Regions from separate parts of the Anoxybacillus sp. EFIL genome, predicted to be linked through region 3. Evidence: riboswitches for the same ligand, from Rfam matches in the RefSeq annotation. Region 3 holds a riboswitch; each other region holds the start of a gene.

Region 1 (6,632 bases), on a different contig from region 3:
AAATTAGCTGCTGCTGAAGGATTGTTTGAAACACAGTCGCACGCCCCGCTCGTCATCGGCGGTTTTACAGATCGCGAAACACAAACAGTCAAATGGGGAATTGAAATTCCATGGTTGCTTAGCTTTTTAGCAGGCAATCGTTTCGATACCGTCGTTGTCGGGTTAAATGATTTTCCAGAAGAATGGTGGCCACCGTTGTTTGTCCATACACTTTTTAATGCAATGGTCGGAATTGGCATGTTTCTTCTCCTTCTTTCGATTGTCGGATTCGTTTGGCATCGCATAAGAAAACAACACATATTTCCGAACTGGTTTATGTGGACAGTTGTTGCTGCTGGACCGCTCGCTCTTCTCGGCATTGAATTTGGCTGGATTTTTGCTTGCACAGGGAGACAGCCTTGGGTCATTTATCGCATGATGACAACGGCAGAAGCTGTAACACAATCAACAAATTTAGGAACGCTTTTTCTTCTGTTTACGTCCATTTACGTATTTTTACTCATCGCGGTCGTGCTCGTCTTGCGCTCGTATTTCCGCCGCCATCCGATTGAACAACACTTATCTACGCACATGTAGAAAGGAGCAAGATGATGACAGATGAATTAATTGCCATTTCAATTTTATGGGGATTTATTTTTATTTACGCGGTCATGGCGACAATGGACTTTGGAGCAGGGTTTTGGTCAATGGTATATATCAATCGTCCACAAACGAAAGCAACGAAAATCGCAAACCGATATTTGTCGCCGACATGGGAAGTGACGAACGTCTTTATCGTTGCCATCGTCGTGGCGCTCGTCAGCTTTTTTCCTGGAGCAACGTTTATGCTTGGAACCATTTTACTTATCCCGGGAAGCATTATTTTACTTTTGCTTACTGTACGTAGTGCGTTCCTCGTCTTTTCGCACGTTGCTCCTAAATATGAAAAAGTGCTCGTTTACATTTCTGGCATAAGCGGTTTGCTTATTCCAGCGTTTTTAATTAGCGTGTTGCCAATTACACATGGGTCTTTTGTTGAAACAATGAATGGTGTCAGTCGTCTTCGGCTCGATCGCCTATTTACAAGCCCACATGAATATGCATTTATCGCCTTTGCGATTACAAGTACACTCTTTCTTTCGTCGCTTTTATTAGCAGACTACTCAAACGAAGCAAATGAAATCGAAGCGTATACGATTTATCGCCGCGATGCGCTCATCATCGGTCCGTTCGCTTTGCTCTCCTCTATTCTCATTATGGTCACGATGCGAAATGAAGCGCGTTGGCTATATGACGGAATGATTGCACGTTGGCCGTGGCTTGCCGCTTCTGTCATGTTATTTCTTTTAGCTGGTGGGGCGCTTTTTCTCCCATCATGGAAAAAGAAAAACGGACGCGGAATGCCACGCCTTGCGGTTGTAGCCATCGTCTTGCAATATTTTTGTGCAAGTTACGCATACGGAAAAGCTCATTTACCGTATATGATTTATCCGAATGTGACAATCGAATCCGGATTTACGCATCCGAATACGTTTCGTGCTCTTTTTGTGACGTATATCGTTGGCTTTGCAATTTTATTTCCAGGTTTCATTTATTTTTGGCGGCTGTTTATGAAAGACCGGCGCTATTTAGCAAATGATGAAAAATAATGATTGCAAATGTTGAAATTTTTCGTTATAGTTTTAAACGTAAACCTTTTTTATACAACATATTGTGATGAATAAACAAAACAACAACTATATATTGAAACCGACAAGTGAAGGTGTCCGAACGGACTTAATAGGGAATCTGGTGCGAATCCAGAGCTGTCCCCGCAACTGTGTGCGCAGACGAAATGGAAACAACACCACTGTATATGTCAGCTTTTCAGGCGCATATATGGGAAGGAATCCAAAGTAGGAAGAAGCGCGAGTCAGGAGACCTGCCTTCCTTGTATCGTTTCATATTCTTCGGGGATTGAGAAGATGAAACGATGGTGAAAGCATGCCTTTTTCCATCGTTTCATCCGCTCAACGAGAGCGGATGTTTTTATTTTTTTAGGGGAAGGGATGTTATATGGTGTACATAAAACAACAAACAGAAGTAAATGAAGAAACAATCCGCACATTATTGTTTCCTATTTTCAAAGACTTTCCGCACTTAGCGAGCGAGCGATACATCGAACGTACTGTCCGAGCACTTGCCCATACGCAGCGATACAACGATATGATGAATAAACTCATTTTAAATGCGCTTGATGAAATCACAGTAGAACAGCCGGATTGGACGTTTGTTGCAGCTCGTCTTTATTTGCAACAGCTATACGACGAAGCAGCTAAAAATCGCGGCTATGATGTATCCGACACATATCGCTACTTTTATGAATTGCAAACAATGCTTGTCGATCTCGGCATTTACGACTCGTTTTTACTGGAACGATATACGAAAAAAGAGCTCCAAGAAGCGGGCACATGGATTGATGTGAAAAAAGACGAGCTATTTACATACATCGGGTTAAAAACGCTCGTTGACCGCTATTTAGCGAAAGGGTATAGCGGCGAAATTTACGAACTGCCGCAAGAGCGCTTTTTAACGATTGCTTTAACATTAATGGCATATGAACATCCGACAAAACGAATGGCACTAGCGAAAGAAGCGTATTGGGCGTTATCTAATCAATATATGACCGTCGCTACGCCAACTTACGCAAACGCTGGGAAGTCATATGGTCAATTGTCGAGTTGTTTTATTGATACAGTAGACGATAGTTTAATTGGCATTTATGAGTCGAATACAGATGTCGCTCGTCTATCAAAAGGCGGGGGAGGAATTGGCGTATATTTAGGAAAAATTCGTGCGCGCAATTCCGATATTAAAGGATTTAAAGGCGTCTCCTCTGGCGTCATTCCTTGGATGCGCCAATTAAACAATACCGCTGTATCGGTTGACCAACTCGGTACGCGACAAGGAAGCATCGCGGTATATTTAGACGTTTGGCATAAAGACATTTTCTCGTTTTTAGACGCGAAGCTAAACAACGGCGATGAACGAACAAAAGCTCATGATTTATTTTACGGCGTATGCATTCCTGACTTATTTATGGAACAAGTCGAAAAGCGTGGCGATTGGTATTTATTTGACCCACATGAAGTGAAAAAAGTAATGGGATGGAAAGATAAAAATGGAAACCCATTAGGATTGGAAGACTTTTATGATGAAGAACGCGGAGCTGGTTCGTTCCGTGAAAAATATGAGGAGTGTGTGAATCATCCAGCGTTAAGTAAAGAGCGTGTTCCTGCTATCGAAATTATGAAACGAATATTAAAGTCTCAGTTAGAAACGGGCACGCCTTATATGTTCTATCGTGATGAAGCGAATCGCATGAACCCGAATAAACACGCAGGCATGATTTATTCTAGCAATTTATGTACAGAAATTATGCAAAACATGAGCCCAACGATCGTCACAAAAGAATATACAGAAGATGGAGAGATTATCGTTCATAAAAAACCGGGCGACTTTGTCGTTTGCAACTTATCGAGCATTCATTTAGCACGCGCTGTACAAGATGATGTGTTAGAACGGCTAATCCCGATTCAAGTGCGCATGCTCGATAACGTTATCGACTTAAACGAAAAACGAATTGAAGTGTTGCAAGCTGTCATCACAAATAAAAAATATCGTGCCATCGGCTTAGGAGCATTTTCTTGGCATCATTTATTAGCGTTAAAAGGGATCAAATGGAACAGCGAAGAAAGTGTACAACTTGCTGATCGGTTGTTCGAGAAAATTGCTTACCTCACGATCAAAGCGAGCATGGAACTTGCGAAAGAAAAAGGAGCATATCCAGCATTTGAAGGCTCCGATTGGCACACAGGAAAATACTTTGGGCTTCGTGGATATTCCTCCCATGATGAGTTAGACTGGGATGGATTGAAGAAGCAAGTCATGCAATATGGTATGCGTAATGGCTATTTAATGGCGCCTGCACCAAACGCTTCCACATCCGTTTTAGCAAACGGAACGGCATCGTGCGACCCTGTCTTTAACCGTTTATACTTTGAAGAAAAGAAAAATTATAAAATTCCTGTGACCGTCCCTGATTTAAACGCAAAAACGTTTTGGTTTTACGATAACGCCTATGAAGTGGATCAAAAGATGAGCATTCGTCAAAATGCAGCAAGACAAAAACATGTCGATCAATCGTTAAGTTTTAATCTATATGTATATAACACGATCAAAGCGAAAGACTTGCTTGACTTGCATCTCACCGCATGGAAAGAGCGGTTAAAATCGACGTATTACGTGCGTAGTACCGCAGTAACGATTGAAGAATGCGACGTTTGTTCATCGTAGGGGGATAAAAAATGAACGTGCTTATTTGTTATACATCGAAAACAGGGAACACAAAAGAAGTCGCACTGTTAATAGAAGAAGCTTTTTGCTCATCCGGACATGCAGTGAAAACGATCAATGTTGAACATATGTTTGCGATCGAATCGCTCATTCATGAAGCACAACTTCTTTTATTCGGTTCATATACGTGGGGAAATGGACAACTTCCGGATGAAATGAGAAGGTTACTTCGTTTTCTTATTAAAGAGCGAAACCTTTCTTTGCCTCCTGTTGCGCTGTTTGGTACAGGAGATCAAATGTGGCCATACTATTGCCGCGCTGTCGATGAAATGGCGTACCATTTACGAAAAGTGACGACGGTGCTCGGCACGTTAAAAATTGAACAATCCCCGCGCGGCCATCAACAACATTTGCCGGCTGTTTTCGTCCACCAACTACTCAAGGAGGTTGAACGTTTTGTTATTGACGAAAGTAAAATTGCTCGAGCCGTCGCATCCAAATAAAGCAACAAGCATTATTAACGGAAAAGCAAGCGGCATTTTAAACTGGAACGATATTAAATATAGCCATTTTTATGATATATACAAAATGTTGCTCGGCAACTTTTGGACGCCGTTTGAAATTAACATGTCTGATGATATTAAACAATGGCATCATTTAAGTGAGCGGGAACGCGATGCATTTTTACACATTATCGGGTTGCTTTCGATTTTAGACTCTGTGCAACCGAACTTTATCGGAGCGATGAAAGAATACATTACCGATCCGAGCGTCAAAGCGATTTTTTCGATTATCGAACAACAAGAAGTCGTCCATAATCAGTCGTACTCGTATGTGCTTGCGTCTATTGAGAAACTATCCGAGCAAAACCGTGCCTTTGAAATGGCGCGCACGAATCCGCACATTTATAAGCGAAACGAACACGTCATTCGCGTATACGAAGCGTTTCGTGAACGACCAACTGTTGAAACGTTTTGCCGTGCCCTTGTCGCTTCGCTCGTCTTAGAAGGAATTAATTTTTATTCCGGGTTTGCCTTTTTTTACAACTTAGCGCGAAATCAAAAGATGCTGAAAACATCAACGATGATTAGCTATATTAATAAAGACGAACTATGCCATAGCTACTTCATTTCCCAACTCGTACGCGCTGTATTATGGGAAAATCCTCATTTGGACGAAGACGGATCGTTTTCAGTATGGATATATGATTACATCGATGAAGCGATTCGTTATGAAACAGAATGGTCGCGCTTTGTGTTGCGCGACATTGATGGCATTGATGTAATTGAAATGGAGAAATATATCGAATATCTCGGAAACAAACGGCTGCGCATGCTTGGCTTAGAAGACCGTTACGATGCGGATGAAAACGCTATGCCTTGGATTCGCGCCTTTAGCGATGAAAATGTGAACTTAGGCAAAACTGACTTTTTCGAAGCTCGTCCACGTTCATACACGAAAACAACGGATATTAATGGATTTGACGAATTGTAAAAAAACCGGGTGATTGACCCGGTTTTTTTACAACAAGCGTGTACAATATGTGTCACTTGTCAGCGTAACATAAGATAAGCGATTTTTCATCACATGATATACTCGAACCGTTTTCGGTGTTTGGCCGAATTTATTTTCAAATTGTTGTATAGCACGCAATGAAGGAATGCGGTCAACAACAAAAACGTTCATACATGATGGGACAACGCATGTGTCAGACGTACATGATGCAGTAATTAACGCATCGTGCTCGTCTAATATGTGAACAAATGACCGATCATTGGCAACAAAGCGAAGCAAGTAATCCGTCATTTTTGCAATCATTTTATAGTATGTAACGGGAGAGTCACAAGAAGCGATCGGAAACGATGATGTTGCCCGTTCAATTCCTTTTAGCAACGTAAGCGATGAACGATGAGGTGGAGATATGCTGTAATGGTAAGCTAATACTTCATTTAAAAACGATTGCCACAATGTCCTCTCCTCCTTAGTTCACTCGTTTTGGCTCCCCCATTTGCTCGATAACAGATTGAATGGAACTCCATGAACGTTTGACAAAGTAAATGGGTTTATGCTGATCTTTTGCTTTTTGTTTAATGACTTTCGCTAAATTATGATTAATATAATCAGTCATAACAAATACGATATCGACGTGCTCCGGTATTTGTCGTTTCACCATATTCACTTTTCGACCATCTAAATGAATAATTTCCTTAAATCCTGAGCTTTTTAATTTATCTGTAATGTTTCCTAAATGATCCGCACCAACAACTAATAACGATGACATATAACTCCCTCCAACTTTTTGTCTTATATTGCACAAT
Region 2 (6,632 bases), on a different contig from region 3:
ATCGAGATCATGTGTAATAACGACAAGCGTCGTACCTGCTTCGTGCAACTCATTTAATTTACTGATTAAGCGCTCGCTTTGCAAACCGTCTAAATAAGCAGAAGGCTCATCGACAATAAGTAAGCGAGGTTGCGGAGCCATAGCTACCGCAAGCGATAACCATTTTTTTTGTCCAAGACTTAAGTGGTGAATCGGTATATCTCTCCATCGATGAAGTGAAAACTGCTCCATCACTTCATCCATCCGCTCACGATTTGATTCCAAACTAATCGCCAGTTCTTCTTCAATGGTCGGAGCTAAAAATTGGTGTTCTGGGTTTTGAAAAACGACGCCGACATGTTGTCGTAACTCGCGCCTTAACCGCCGATCTTCTACCTTTTTTCCTTCCCAATACACGTCTCCTCTCGTCGGACGGTAAATGCCGTTTGCATGAAGGAGCCATGTCGTTTTTCCACAACCATTTTTCCCAATTAACGCATATTTTTTCCCACGCTCAATCGTAAGCGATACACCTTTTAGCACATATGCGCCGTTTTGGTACGTATAATGAACATCATGAAACGTTAACATATAAGCCCTCCATCATAAGTAAAACAACGAGCCACACACATGTTTCGATCACATATTTTCGCGGCAATTGTTCGTCCGCACAGATCGGAAAAACAAATGATACGTTCCTCGCCTCTTGTGCAATGATCGTTGCTTCATATTCGCGCATCGTTTGGCGAAACAGTTGTGCAACAGCAAGTGAAGCGAGGTGCCAGCTTCGTTCACCATTTTTTGTTCGCACCGTCATAAACAAATGCATCGCTGCTTTTTCTAACACGAAAATGAAGCGATACGTCAACAACAATAGCTCAATAAATGCTTTAGGAACGTGCCATTTACTTAATGCATGAGCAATACGAAAAAATGGCGTTGTGATCGCGAGAAAAAAGAGAGTAAACGAACTTGCCAATGCTCGCAAGCAAATCGTCGCCGCTTGCGCCATATTTTCACTGACAAAATGAATCGTACGATCAACTGTAAAAAGAAGGGGAACACAGCTTCCGATAATGATGAGCCCCATGATGATAAAAAAGCGAACACAAACACGCCAAGGTAAGCGCGCATGATAAAGAAGCCAGACGAATAGCCAAACGATAATAATACAGCGAACGACATTCGTTCCACATAATGCCCATATGAGCAACATACACGTAAGCGTCAATTTAAATGTGACATTTAATTTAGCAAGCTTGTTTCGATAAGCCCATTCATCAAGCCAACTAACCATTTCGCTTTCGCCCTTTATACAGTCCGATAATATATCCAATCACTCCAGCACCAAGCGCTGCTTGTACCGAAAACAGCAACGTCTCTACCTCACCGCCCGGCGGCTCAAATAAAACATCAAACCACGGTTCATATTGTGGAGAGATTTGTTGAATCATTTTTTCCGCAAGCGTATCAGCCCCAGCAAACTCCGTATTTTTCACAATAAATAGCGGCAACACGATCAACAATGCGGCAATGAACAACAATAGACGATTCATTTAAAAAACACTCCCCTCTCCTCTAACAAATCTAACTCTCGCTTCGAGTACGTATGCAAAAAGTTCCATACGACGACGGTAAGAAGTCCTTCCGTAATCGCAAGTGGTAATTGTGTCACCGCAAAAATGGAAGCGAATTTCAAAAATGCGCCCCATACGCCGCTCGTTACATCTGGAAATGCTAGAGCGAGTTGAAACGACGTCATAACGTATGTCGCCAAATTAGCCATCATCGCCGCTAAAAAGACAGACATACGCAACGATATTCCACACTTTTTACATAGAACGAACAAGCCGTACGCAACAAACGGGCCAACAACCGCCATCGAAAATGCATTCGCCCCAAGCGTCGTCAAGCCACCATGCGCAAGCAAAAGCGCTTGAAACAATAATACTGCTGTACCAATGACCGTCATCATAAACGGGCCAAATAAAAGCGCCCCAAATCCTGTCCCTGTCGGATGCGAGCTACTTCCCGTCACCGATGGAATTTTTAATGCTGAGAGAACAAATGTAAACGCCGTCGCAAGCGCAAGAAGTAGTTTCGCCTCTGGCTTTTGTTTCATGAGGCGCGTCATTGTACGCAAACCAATAAAGAAAAACGGTAAAAATAGCAACCACCAAACGAGAGCCCATTGCCAAGGTAAAAACCCTTCCATAATGTGCATCGCATATACAGAAGGCGAGAGTGCAAATAAAATATAGACAGTAAGGCACACGCTAACGAACAAAAACAACGATTTCTTCACTTCTCCTTCCCCCTTGTCGCCACGCTATATTCAGGCATAACAAAACCTTCATCATATGTGTACGTCACATATTCATGCAATACTTCACCATCACGTACATGTTTTCGGACAATGTCCCGCGCAACTTGTTCATCGATCGTACGATACCAAACACCTTCTGGATACACGATGACCACACATGCATCTTCACAGCGACCGTTGCACCTCGTCCGCGTCGTATGCACGTAAGCATGTAGTTGAAGTTGATCAATTTCATCACGAATGGCTTGCGTCACCTCTTCTCCCCGTTTTCGCATGCAGCTTGCTCCATTGCAAATAAGTACATGATGTTTCGTTCCTTGCAAATTCCACGTTGCCATATATCGTCGCTCCTTTTTTTCAAAATAAAAAGCACCTCTAGGCAGAGGTGCAGAAAAAACGAAAGATTCAAAAAATAGAGCATACGCCACTAAGCATATATAACGTCCATCGTTCCCGCACGTCTCCCTATATTCCCGTAGGCAGCCGACGTATCGCAAGCAGGCAGGTCTCCTGGCTTAGGTTCATCATTTCGCTGCGCCTTCCCAAAAAATCAGTGGCACGTTGCAGCGAAACTCCCCATCACAGTGGCGGGTACCGCGACGGCTTTGCACCGTTCTTCCCTTTTAAGCATACAAACGTATGCACCGTACTTGCTCATCATATATACGTTTTCAAAGAACATGGTGTTAATCATATGATACACCATTTTTTTCTTCTTGCCTATCCTGTTTACAAAAAAGAGCCTCCCTATCGAGGAGGCGCTTTGTAGTAATCGCACGAAAATCGTTTCACGATCGTATGTGGAATAATGATTCGCTTAATCGGCTCATTTGGGTTTTCGATTTGTTGAATTAAATTTCTTGCTGCTTCAAAGCCAAGTTGGAAAATGTTAATGTCTACCGATGTAAGCGGTGGACGAGAAATTTCCGATAAAAGTACGTTGTTAAAACTGACGATCGATACATCTCCCGGCACGCTTAATCCCATTTCAGCAAGCGTATTTAATACCCCAAGAGCCATTAAATCGTCGGCGACAACGAGCGCAGTTGGCGGTTCAGCAAGTGAAAGCAACTCTTTCATCGCCTCTTGTCCGCCTTCTTTTAAAAATTCTTCATGCACAATGTAATCTTTACGATATACAAGACCTGCAGATTTTAACGCTTTTTCATAACCGCGCAAACGATCCATCGTTACAATGAGATTGACGTTTCCACCGACAAACGCGATGCGCTCATGACCGAGTTCAATTAAATATTCTGTCGCCTCACGCGCCGCCCGAACGTTATCGTTATCAACGTGCGTAATCTCCTCTGCTTTTTTATGCGGTTTTCCAATGACAACAAACGGCACATCTTCTTTCTGTAAATACGCCATAATTTTATCGTTCGCACGCGAATACAGCAAAATGACACCATCGACGCGCTTTCCTTGCACCATATGCACGACCCCGTCGTAAATTTCCGCTTCCGTTTCCCCTGTCGATAACTGCAACGCATATTGCCGATCATGCACCGCTTTACTAATGCCGCGAATAACTTCTGGGAAAAACGGGTTTTGAAACGCTTTATCAGCTGAGCTCGGCATGACGAGCCCGATCACTTGCGTCGACTTATTCGCCAAACTGCGCGCGATGAAATTCGGATGATAGCCAAGCTCTTTCATTGCCTCGCGCACTTTTTTCTTCGTTTTTTCGCTAATGCGCGGGCTATCTGCGATGACGCGGGAAACGGTCGATGGCGCCACATTCGCTCGCTTCGCTACATCTTTAATCGTTACTGTCATAAAAATCCCCCATCTCTTACAAAACAATTGACGCTTCCTCTATCGCCCGTTGTTCACCGTTGACAACGACCGTTGACGGTACGTCTCCAACGAACACGACACGCAACTGCCAAGTTGGTTCGTACGCCCCTTCTGTTTCTACTTCGAAATAAACGGTATCATCCAAAAACGTCGCACGAATATGCATGTGTACATACTCTCCTTTTTCATATGCAAACGTCGTACCGTCATCATCATAAAGCGTATATGTCGATGTCCCTTCCTTCATTGTATACACATATAATGTCAACTGTTCATCCTTAATGAACGTCGATAGCTTCGCTTTAGCGTGAGCGATCATCGCCCCTTCTTTCACATATATCGGCAAACGATCAAGCGGTGCTTCGACAATATACCGCTGACCACCTTCAAACTTTTCTTTCGTCCAATAATCAACCCAACGTCCTTCTGGGAAGTACACGATACGATGCGCTGTATACGGACGCATCACCGGAGCGACCATTACTTCATTTCCAACCATAAATTGATCTGAGATGTTCCACGTTTCGCGATCGTTCGGATATTCCATCATCAGCGGGCGCATCATTGGCACACCTGTTTGATGCGCTTCAAAGCATAACGAATATAAGTGAGGCAACCATTCGTATCGCAATTCAATATATCGTTTTATGATTTGTTCATATGTTTCCCCAAACGCCCACGGTTCTTGCCGTGCAAAACCGATCGCACAATGATTGCGGAAATATGGGAAAAATGCCCCAACTTGCGTCCATCGAACGAGCAGTTCTCCATTCGCATCATGGGCAAATCCGCCGACATCTGCCCCGCAAAACGCCACTGCGGATAACCCTAAATTTAAGCACATCGGTATCGACAGTTCAAGATGCTCCCAAAAGCTACGATTATCGCCTGTCCATACCGCTGCGTAGCGATGAATACCGGCAAATCCTGCACGCGTCAACACGAACGGACGTTTTCCTTTCAGTTGCTTTTTCAATCCGTGGTACGTCGCCTCTGTCATCATCATCCCGTATACGTTATGCACTTGACGATGTGTTTTCCATCCGTCATGAACAACTTGTTCATCCATCGTTTTTGTCTCGTTAAATACGGACGGCTCATTCATATCGTTCCAAATGCCTTCAATGCCAATGTCCGTATAAAACGTATGTTGTTCGCCCCACCATTTGCGCACTTTTTTCTTTAAAAAATCTGGAAACACGCTCGTCCCCGGCCAAACGTCTCCTTTATATAGCGTTCCGTCAGCATATTTACAAAAATAATCTTTTTGCACTCCATCACGATACGTATCATACTCCGCATCGACTTTCACGCCCGGATCAACAATGGGAACGATATGAACTCCTTGTTCTTTTGCATATTGAACGAGCGATTGCGGATGTGGAAACCGTTTTTGATCAAACGTAAAAACACGATATTCATCCATATAATGAATGTCCAAATATACTGCATCAAGCGGAATGTGTTTCGCCCGAAACGTATCGATGAGTTCACGCACTTCCTGTTCGGTTTCGTAACTATAACGCGACTGATGATACCCAAGCGCCCATTTTGGCGGCAAAGGCATCCGCCCAACAAGATGCGTATATTGCGCTAACACATCTTTCGGATGCGGCCCAGCAAACACATAATAATCAAGCGCCCCACCATCAGACGTAAACGTATAAAACGATTCATGGCGTAAATCAAACGTCGTTTTATACGTATGATCGAAAAAGATGCCGTGCGCATGTCCATTTTTTAACACCATCATATACGGATGCGACTGATATAGCGGATCTGTTTCTAAATTGTGCGGCGCATACACATCCGTATTCCACATCGTCCATACTGCCCCGCGCTTATTTAATACACCCGTTTTCTCCCCTAAACCGTATACGACATCTGTCGGAGCGAGCGCATGTGTACAACGCATGCGCCCTTTCGCTTCAAAACATACAGGTTGTACGTCGCGAACAAGAAGCGTCCCTTCCTGATCGTATATCGCTAAACGAAACGGACTTCGCTCGATGATGACCGTCAGCTGTTTCGTCTGTAGTGTCCAACCGTTTTCTTTTTCTTGAACGTGCACATCCACTTTTTCTGGCGTTGCGATCACCGCTGGGCTGACGGAATCGTACTTCCCATCAAACGGATCGATCGTTACTCGCACGATATCATCACGGTAAAAATGTATTTTACCCGACGCGTTCTCGCATGTGAATGAACAAATTTGCTTTTTTTCTTCAATTTTTTGCACATCCCCAACCGGTTGCCACACTTCTTTTTCGTCCGCCTGATCGACCGGCCGAATCGCAAAACTCGTATCTTCTAGCATCCTCTTCCCCCCATCATCATGATACTTTGCGTTTGCGCGCGAAGTATAAAAACAGACCAAATGCCGTATATACTGCCACAAGCGCCGCAATAAATGGTATGTTTAATCCCGTTTTTGGCGCAAGCACGTAAATTTCCGCCGTTTCGCGATCTAAAATGATGTCGTACTTGCCGTCTTTGCTGCGCACTAAATCTCCCGCCAGCAACC
Region 3 (6,632 bases):
ACTTCCTCACGAATGGCGAGGGCGAGCTGCATCAGCACATGTTTTCGTGAAATATCGTCGCGAACGAACGACCAGTTTAAAATGGTTACAGGACCTGTCAGCATTCCTTTGACAGGTTTATTCGTCAGCGACTGAGCATACACGGTTTCTTCTACGGTCATCGGTTGTTGGTAGGCAATATGGCTGAAAATAATAGGTGGACGAACACAACGCGATCCGTATGATTGCACCCAACCGTTTGTCGTGCATGCCATCCCTTGTAATTTTTCCCCGAAAAATTCAACCATGTCTGTGCGTTCAAATTCACCGTGAACAAGTACATCAAGTTGTAGCTGCTCTTGAATCTTGATCCATTTTGCAATTTCATTCTTTATAAACGACTTGTATTGCTTGTCGTTCCATTCGCCTTTTTTCCACTTCATTCGAGCTTGGCGCACGTCGTTTGTTTGCGGGAAGCTGCCAATCGTCGTTGTCGGCAAAAGTGGAAGCTGCAAATGTGCTTGTTGTGCTTTTTTTCTTTCGTTGTAAGGTGTTCCGCTTAACGGAACGGTAGTGATGTCGTTTGTTTGTTCTTGTTGTTTGCGGAACTTAGTGAAATAAGCGTTTGTTTGTTCATCGTATTTGATTAGCTCGTCGATTGTTGCGTTTCCTTTCATATGTTCTGTAAGTATACGTATCTCATCTAATTTCTCATCAGCGAAAGATAGCGTGCTGACAAGTTCCGTTGGCAAGGCATGTTCATGTTTTGTCGTGACAGGGACGTGCAGTAAGCTGCAAGACGGTTGAATGATGAGTTGTTCAGCAACGCCTGCTAAATGATGAAGGAGCGTTGCTTTTTGTGCAAGCGAGCTTTTCCATACATTGCGACCGTCTACAATCCCAGCAACTAATATTTTATCTTTTGGAAATCCGTGTATGTTTATATGTTTTACGTTTTCGCCATCGTCATGCACGAAATCAAGCCCAATGCCTGCGACAGGTAAAGCAACGATTTCACGATAATGCGATACGCTATCAAAATATGTTTGTAAAATAAGGTTTATATTTGGTACATCGCGATGAAAAACTTCATATACATCACGAAATGCATCGACTATGTCGTTATCTATATGTTGAACGAGAATCGGTTCATCGATTTGTACGAATGACACGCCCGCTTCGCTTAGTTGTTTGAATAATTCCACATAAACTGGAACTAACTGGGCGAGATGTTTACGCCACTCATTTCGTTCGTATTGTTTAGAAAGCAAAAGAAATGTAATCGGTCCAAGCAATACAGGTTTTGTTTCAATATGGAATGTTTCTTTTATTAGTTTGTATTCTTTTAATAGCCGATTTTCTACTAATTTCGGCTTCGTTTGCCCGATTTCAGGCACGATGTAATGGTAATTTGTATTAAACCATTTCGTCATTTCAAGCGCATGTTGTCCATTTGTGCCGCGTGCCATCGCAAAATATTGTTCGAGTGCATTGTCTATTTGTTGAAATCGCTCTGGAATATACCCGAACATAAATGCTGTATCTAACACGTGATCGTATAAAGAAAAATCTCCGATTGGAATGAGGTCGATTCCTTTCTCTACTTGTTTACGAATCGAATCAAGTCGAATGTGTTCCATCGTTTCTATGAATTGCTGTTCGTTGATTTGCCCATTCCAAAAAGATTCTAACGCTTTTTTCCATTCTCTTTTCTCACCAATGCGCGGATACCCTACATTTGAACTACGGATGAACAAGTTAAGCACCTCCAGTTATTTATATCCCCAATCAAGCGAAAAAGCCCTCTTCCAAACAGAAGGAGGGCATAGCTAGCTCGTATTGAGATACATGAAGTGCCTCAAGATCATATGTCCTCACTCCTCCCTATGACGCGTAGGTCGTAAGTGCATACAACAGGCAGGTCTCCTGACTTAGCTTCATCGCTGTTTATCTCCTTCCCATTTCGCATGAAACAGTGGATTGTGATAAACAGCTCTGCATCACAGTGGCGCGACCGTGTTGGATTTTCACCAAACTTCCCTTTTAAGATTCACAGCATCTGTGAACCACCTGTTGCGTGAACTTATTATGTTGTTGTATAAAATTCAGAATAAACGAACTTTTTGTTTTTTTCAACTGAAATATTTTTTTCATGTGGATGGTTTTGAGAGATGTAACGCCGTAGTTAATGGTTATATTTTTCTTTTAAGTTAATATTGATATTTTATTAGTAAATTCATATGAAAAAGTATTGATTTTTTGTAACTATTCACCCTAATGCTAGTGTGTAAAGAAGCCCAGCACAAAAAGGGCATTCCTTATCCACGAAAATGCCCTAGGTGGAAAGAATGTGGTCCATCGTTTCGCCTATCAACAGAAGACAGAACGAGTTCCAAACATGTTTGTCGTGTTTCATGAGCGTGGACACGATGCTTCGGGTGATGCAAAACGACTGGGCGAACGCTTCTTTGTGGAATGTGCTCGAAATGTTTTCTTTGACTTTCACCATGCGAAGATCTCGCTCGGCTTGGTTGTTGTCGAATGGAACGTGGGCTTCACGCAAAAAGCGCAACGCTTCTTCCTTTCGCTTTTAAAGCCGTCGAACAAAGGCGAGCGCTTTTTTCGGAAGAGGGGGACTTCCAATTGGCATTGTGCTTTCTCCACTATTCGGTCATACACCCGCTCCTAACGTGTCGCTTCTCCTCACAAAGAGCACCGCCATGTTGCTCGATAGCCTGTTTCGCCGTTAAGAGAAACGTGGTCATGTGCCTTCCCCATGCACGCCCTTGTTCCATCAACCCTTTCAAGTCACGCAAATGATGGACATGACAAAGTGCATGGGTGGCTTCCTTGTATCTCGGGTATGTGCCAAATGCATCATCGTCCCCTTATACCGAGGAAGAATCCCGATTTCATCGGTCGCTTTCTTGCCACGTGAGGCATGAGGGGCCAGATATGTATATGTGTGGGTACAGGCCACATGAACCCATGCCTTTTTTCCATCGATGCACAGACTCGTCTCATCGACATGCAAAAGGGCCGAATCAAGCAAAGCGGCTTCGATGATGTCCACATTCGGTTGAAGGGTGTCATGCCCTCGTTGGAGCATGTTGACAAGGAGCCCTGTGCTGATGGGGTGTTGATAGAGCTCTTCTATCATTTGGCTCAAACGCTTGTAGGGGATGAGTTGAATCTCATGCCTATACACCACAAATGCAGCGAGCCGTGGACCGTATGGTACATCGTTTGTTACATAGGGCGGAAACTCCGCTGGTTGAACCCTTTGGCAATGGGGGCATGATTTCACTTCACGTTCGTGTTGGGTCACTTCGATTATCATCAGAGGGAGATCGAATACTTGACGGATGTCGATTTTCAATGATTTCACCTCATGCAAAGACGCCCTACATCCTTGGCACGTCGTCACACGATGGACGACGCGATGATGCGGATGTTCGACTGGACGAAGCGTCGTGCCACGATGTCCCTCTTGTCCACCAGGCTTTTGGCCAGATGGCTCACAAGAAGAACGTGTTGGGTGAAACCGGTCAGAAGATGGGGCAAATGGCTATTGGAGCTGTTTTTTCGTGTGTGCTTCCAACTCTTGAATGCGATCCTTGAGTTGTTCATTCTCTTTACGTAGTTGTTTGATGTCTTGACGCAAGTGCTCATTTTCTTGAATGAGTTGATGAATGAGCTGTTTTTGTTGTTGGACTTTGACGATTAAGCTTTCAACCGTAAATACAGCTTGTTGTACCGTCAACATTCGATTCACCTCCTTGTCTATCATGATTCACATCATAGACAAACAAAACAAAAACTATTCAGCTCACTTTATGATGTGGCTGAATAGTTACTATGTATGAATACTATGTAGATGATTCGCTTGCAAAAGTAACGGCACCGGGGATTACAACTTCTTTTACTTACAATGGTGGGTCGAAAGTCTCTACAATCAAGGGTGTTAACATTAACGGCGCAACAGTGATTGATTACCAATACGGATATACGGATACGGAACAAATTGCACAAGTCACCGAAAAGGGGCAGGTTAAGAAAAAGTATACGTATGCTCCAAACGGCTATCTGGAAACAGTAGAAACAAACGGTACAAAGTTGAAATATACGTATGATTCTAACGGTAATATTGTAAAGGTCGAGAATTTAACAACTGGGAAACTAAAATCAGAATATACGTATATGACAGGAAATCGGATTAAGCAAAGAAAAGATTATAACGATCAAACTGGGGCGTTAATCCGTACAACTGACTATACGTTCCATCCTAATGGAATGCTGGCGAAGGCAATCACAGTGGAAGGCACAAAGAAAACCGTTATTGATTACGGGTACAATAGTGACGACCAGCTCATCAGCATTCGCACTACGGTAGATGGCAATGTGGTCAAGAATATCATTTACGAGTACGACCAAGATGGCAACCGTCTATCCAAAACCGTTGGCCATACACACTATCATTATCATAGAGACACAAACGGTGAAATTTTCACTATTACGAAACAGATAGACGGCGGACAAGATACTACTGCAAGTTTCTACAAGGATTCAGATGGAAACCTACTGAGCTTCCGATATAAGGATGCAGTATATTATTATCAGTTTAATGTACGGGGAGACGTTATTGCGTTAACGGATGCAGCAGGGAACATTGTTGCCTCTTACGATTATGACGAGTGGGGGAACGTGATCAGCATCACCGGAAACTTAGAGGTTGCGGAAGCCAACCCATATCGATATGTTGGAAAATACGGTGTATGGTACGATCCAGATTCCGGTATGTATGTAATGGGCTGGCGCGATTACGATCCAAAGACAGGCCGTTTTATTATTCCTGACGAATACGAAGGAGAAGAAACGGAACCGACTTCCTTGAACCGTTATTTATATGCTGACGGCGACCCCATCAACAATATCGACCCCCGGATGGCCACTTGCCGAAATGGTTACAGCGCGGCTGGAAGGCGACGAAAAAATTAGCGAAGAAAGGGTATAATATTGCGATCGGCGACGATATTCGGACGTTGAAAAGTCCAAAATCAAAATGGTACCATAAAGCTGGGGCTGCAGCGAGTATCGCCAGCAACTTTATTCCAGGTGCTGGAGCGGTGAAATGGGGCATAAAAGCCGTAAAATACGGCAAGAAAATGAAGAAAGCGAAAAAATTCGTTGCAGTATCCGTTAAGAAAACGAGGAAAAGCAAATTACAATCCAAGCGATACTCACAAACATGGGGTTATAAGCCGTCTGGTCATAGAAAATCAACACCTAGGAAGGGGACTCCTAGACTTACTAAACCAGCTTCAGGAGATAATATAGGAGTTAATTTACGTTCTAAGGGTACGGGTAATGTTTCTAAAGGGTGGAAAGTTGGTGACGATGTCTATAAGCCGACGTCAAAAGGTAACGAACCAGCATGGAACACAGTGAGATCAAGATTTTGGAAAAATGAAGCGACAAGCGCTGATGCAGTAGAAAAATATGGTGCAGAAAATGTGGCTAGGATGAAAAAAGGAAATGCTCCGCAAAGATATAACCCAGATAAGGGTGGGATGGAATCAATGGAGTTGAGTCATGAACCTATTCCAAAAAGAGATGGCGGAAAGGATTTTGTTCCAAGATGGCCACAAGACCATGCGAAAGTCGACCCATTTAGAAGACCTGGTTATTAAGGGAGTGATTAAAGACAATGAGTTTGGCTGATATGTTCATTAAAAATAAGGGTGAGGCAATAAATATTAATGGTAGCCTAGTTGTTATGTCACAAAGGCTAGAGGTTAAAACAGGTCAAGATGTCAAAATTGAATTTATTAGAAGTAAAAATGATTTTAGACAAGGCATTGAACTATCACTGGACAAAAGAAAGGGGTATATTGAAGTTGATAATCAAAAATTAAATTCACCCGTCTTTTGGAAAGATACAGCGCCATCAACTTTTATTTTCAAATGCTTCCCTAAAAAAGAAACGGGGCAACTGAATATATGGAACATATGGCAATATATTGATGATAGGGTTGATGCTTGGATTGGAAATGCAGGAATAGTAGTGGAACAAGAAGATAAAGATATCTTCCTTTTTCGTTGTAGCAGTGGTATTGGTGATATTGATTTTGACGACCTAGTTTTCAGACTAACTTTAATGTAATTAAATCTTTTTAACCCTCGAAGTGTATTCTTCGGGGTTCTTTTTTGGGAGATAGCTGAATGCTTGATAAACTTACGATATTGATGATTCAAAAGAAAAATTAAATAAATGACTCTAGATGAGCATTTTTCATTACAGTAAATTCCATTCCCTGAGAGACAAACAGGGTACCCCTTAGGCGACATGGAGCTGTTTTTTGATCACATCAATGGGAATATCTTGCTTTGCGGCGTCATAGATGAACTCGACGACGCTGTGTCCTTTCCGAGACCGAAGAAGCTCCAGTCCGGAAGAGATGTCTTGTTGGGATTCCGCGATGCTGTATACGCAGGCGAACAGCACCACGACCCAATACCGTTTCACCGCCCGAACGTGGCGAACACGGTACCCATCGAGCTTTAGCTGGTCTTTGGCCTGCCGGAAAAAGCATTCGATCGTCCAGCGCTGGGCGTAGTAACGCAAGATATCTTCGTCACTCAGCTCCCGGTCG

Evidence for each region. A riboswitch is a leader RNA that binds a small molecule or an ion and turns the genes downstream of it on or off. The one in region 3 is predicted to bind cobalamin.
Region 1: it holds a riboswitch for cobalamin, as region 3 does, so the genes downstream of both, ES017_RS03220 (ribonucleoside-diphosphate reductase subunit alpha) here and metE (5-methyltetrahydropteroyltriglutamate--homocysteine S-methyltransferase) in region 3, are expected to answer to the same signal.
Region 2: it holds a riboswitch for cobalamin, as region 3 does, so the genes downstream of both, ES017_RS02740 ((2Fe-2S) ferredoxin domain-containing protein) here and metE (5-methyltetrahydropteroyltriglutamate--homocysteine S-methyltransferase) in region 3, are expected to answer to the same signal.

The regions. Positions count from the first base shown of each region.
Region 1 covers NZ_SDLH01000002.1:23,216-29,847, reverse strand. Annotated here, with positions in the region: gene ES017_RS03230 (cytochrome ubiquinol oxidase subunit I) at 1-576, shown strand, start outside; gene ES017_RS03225 (cytochrome d ubiquinol oxidase subunit II) at 591-1,628, shown strand; cobalamin riboswitch at 1,723-1,923, shown strand; gene ES017_RS03220 (ribonucleoside-diphosphate reductase subunit alpha) at 2,035-4,314, shown strand; gene ES017_RS03215 (flavodoxin domain-containing protein) at 4,326-4,817, shown strand; gene ES017_RS03210 (ribonucleotide-diphosphate reductase subunit beta) at 4,771-5,808, shown strand; gene ES017_RS03205 (hypothetical protein) at 5,836-6,282, opposite strand; gene ES017_RS03200 (DUF2325 domain-containing protein) at 6,296-6,595, opposite strand.
Region 2 covers NZ_SDLH01000001.1:531,172-537,803, forward strand. Annotated here, with positions in the region: gene ES017_RS02720 (energy-coupling factor ABC transporter ATP-binding protein) at 1-570, opposite strand, end outside; gene ES017_RS02725 (CbiQ family ECF transporter T component) at 554-1,276, opposite strand; gene ES017_RS02730 (energy-coupling factor ABC transporter substrate-binding protein) at 1,269-1,535, opposite strand; gene ES017_RS02735 (energy-coupling factor ABC transporter permease) at 1,532-2,284, opposite strand; gene ES017_RS02740 ((2Fe-2S) ferredoxin domain-containing protein) at 2,281-2,643, opposite strand; cobalamin riboswitch at 2,789-2,970, opposite strand; gene ES017_RS02745 (LacI family DNA-binding transcriptional regulator) at 3,053-4,087, opposite strand; gene ES017_RS02750 (glycoside hydrolase family 31 protein) at 4,104-6,425, opposite strand; gene ES017_RS02755 (alpha-amylase family glycosyl hydrolase) at 6,442-6,632, opposite strand, start outside.
Region 3 covers NZ_SDLH01000011.1:2,159-8,790, forward strand. Annotated here, with positions in the region: gene metE (5-methyltetrahydropteroyltriglutamate--homocysteine S-methyltransferase) at 1-1,736, opposite strand, end outside; cobalamin riboswitch at 1,879-2,068, opposite strand; partial or broken gene tnpC (IS66 family transposase) at 2,315-3,745, opposite strand; gene ES017_RS13575 (RHS repeat-associated core domain-containing protein) at 3,838-4,977, shown strand; gene ES017_RS13580 (hypothetical protein) at 4,932-5,669, shown strand; gene ES017_RS13585 (hypothetical protein) at 5,687-6,142, shown strand; partial or broken gene ES017_RS13590 (IS701 family transposase) at 6,317-6,632, opposite strand, start outside.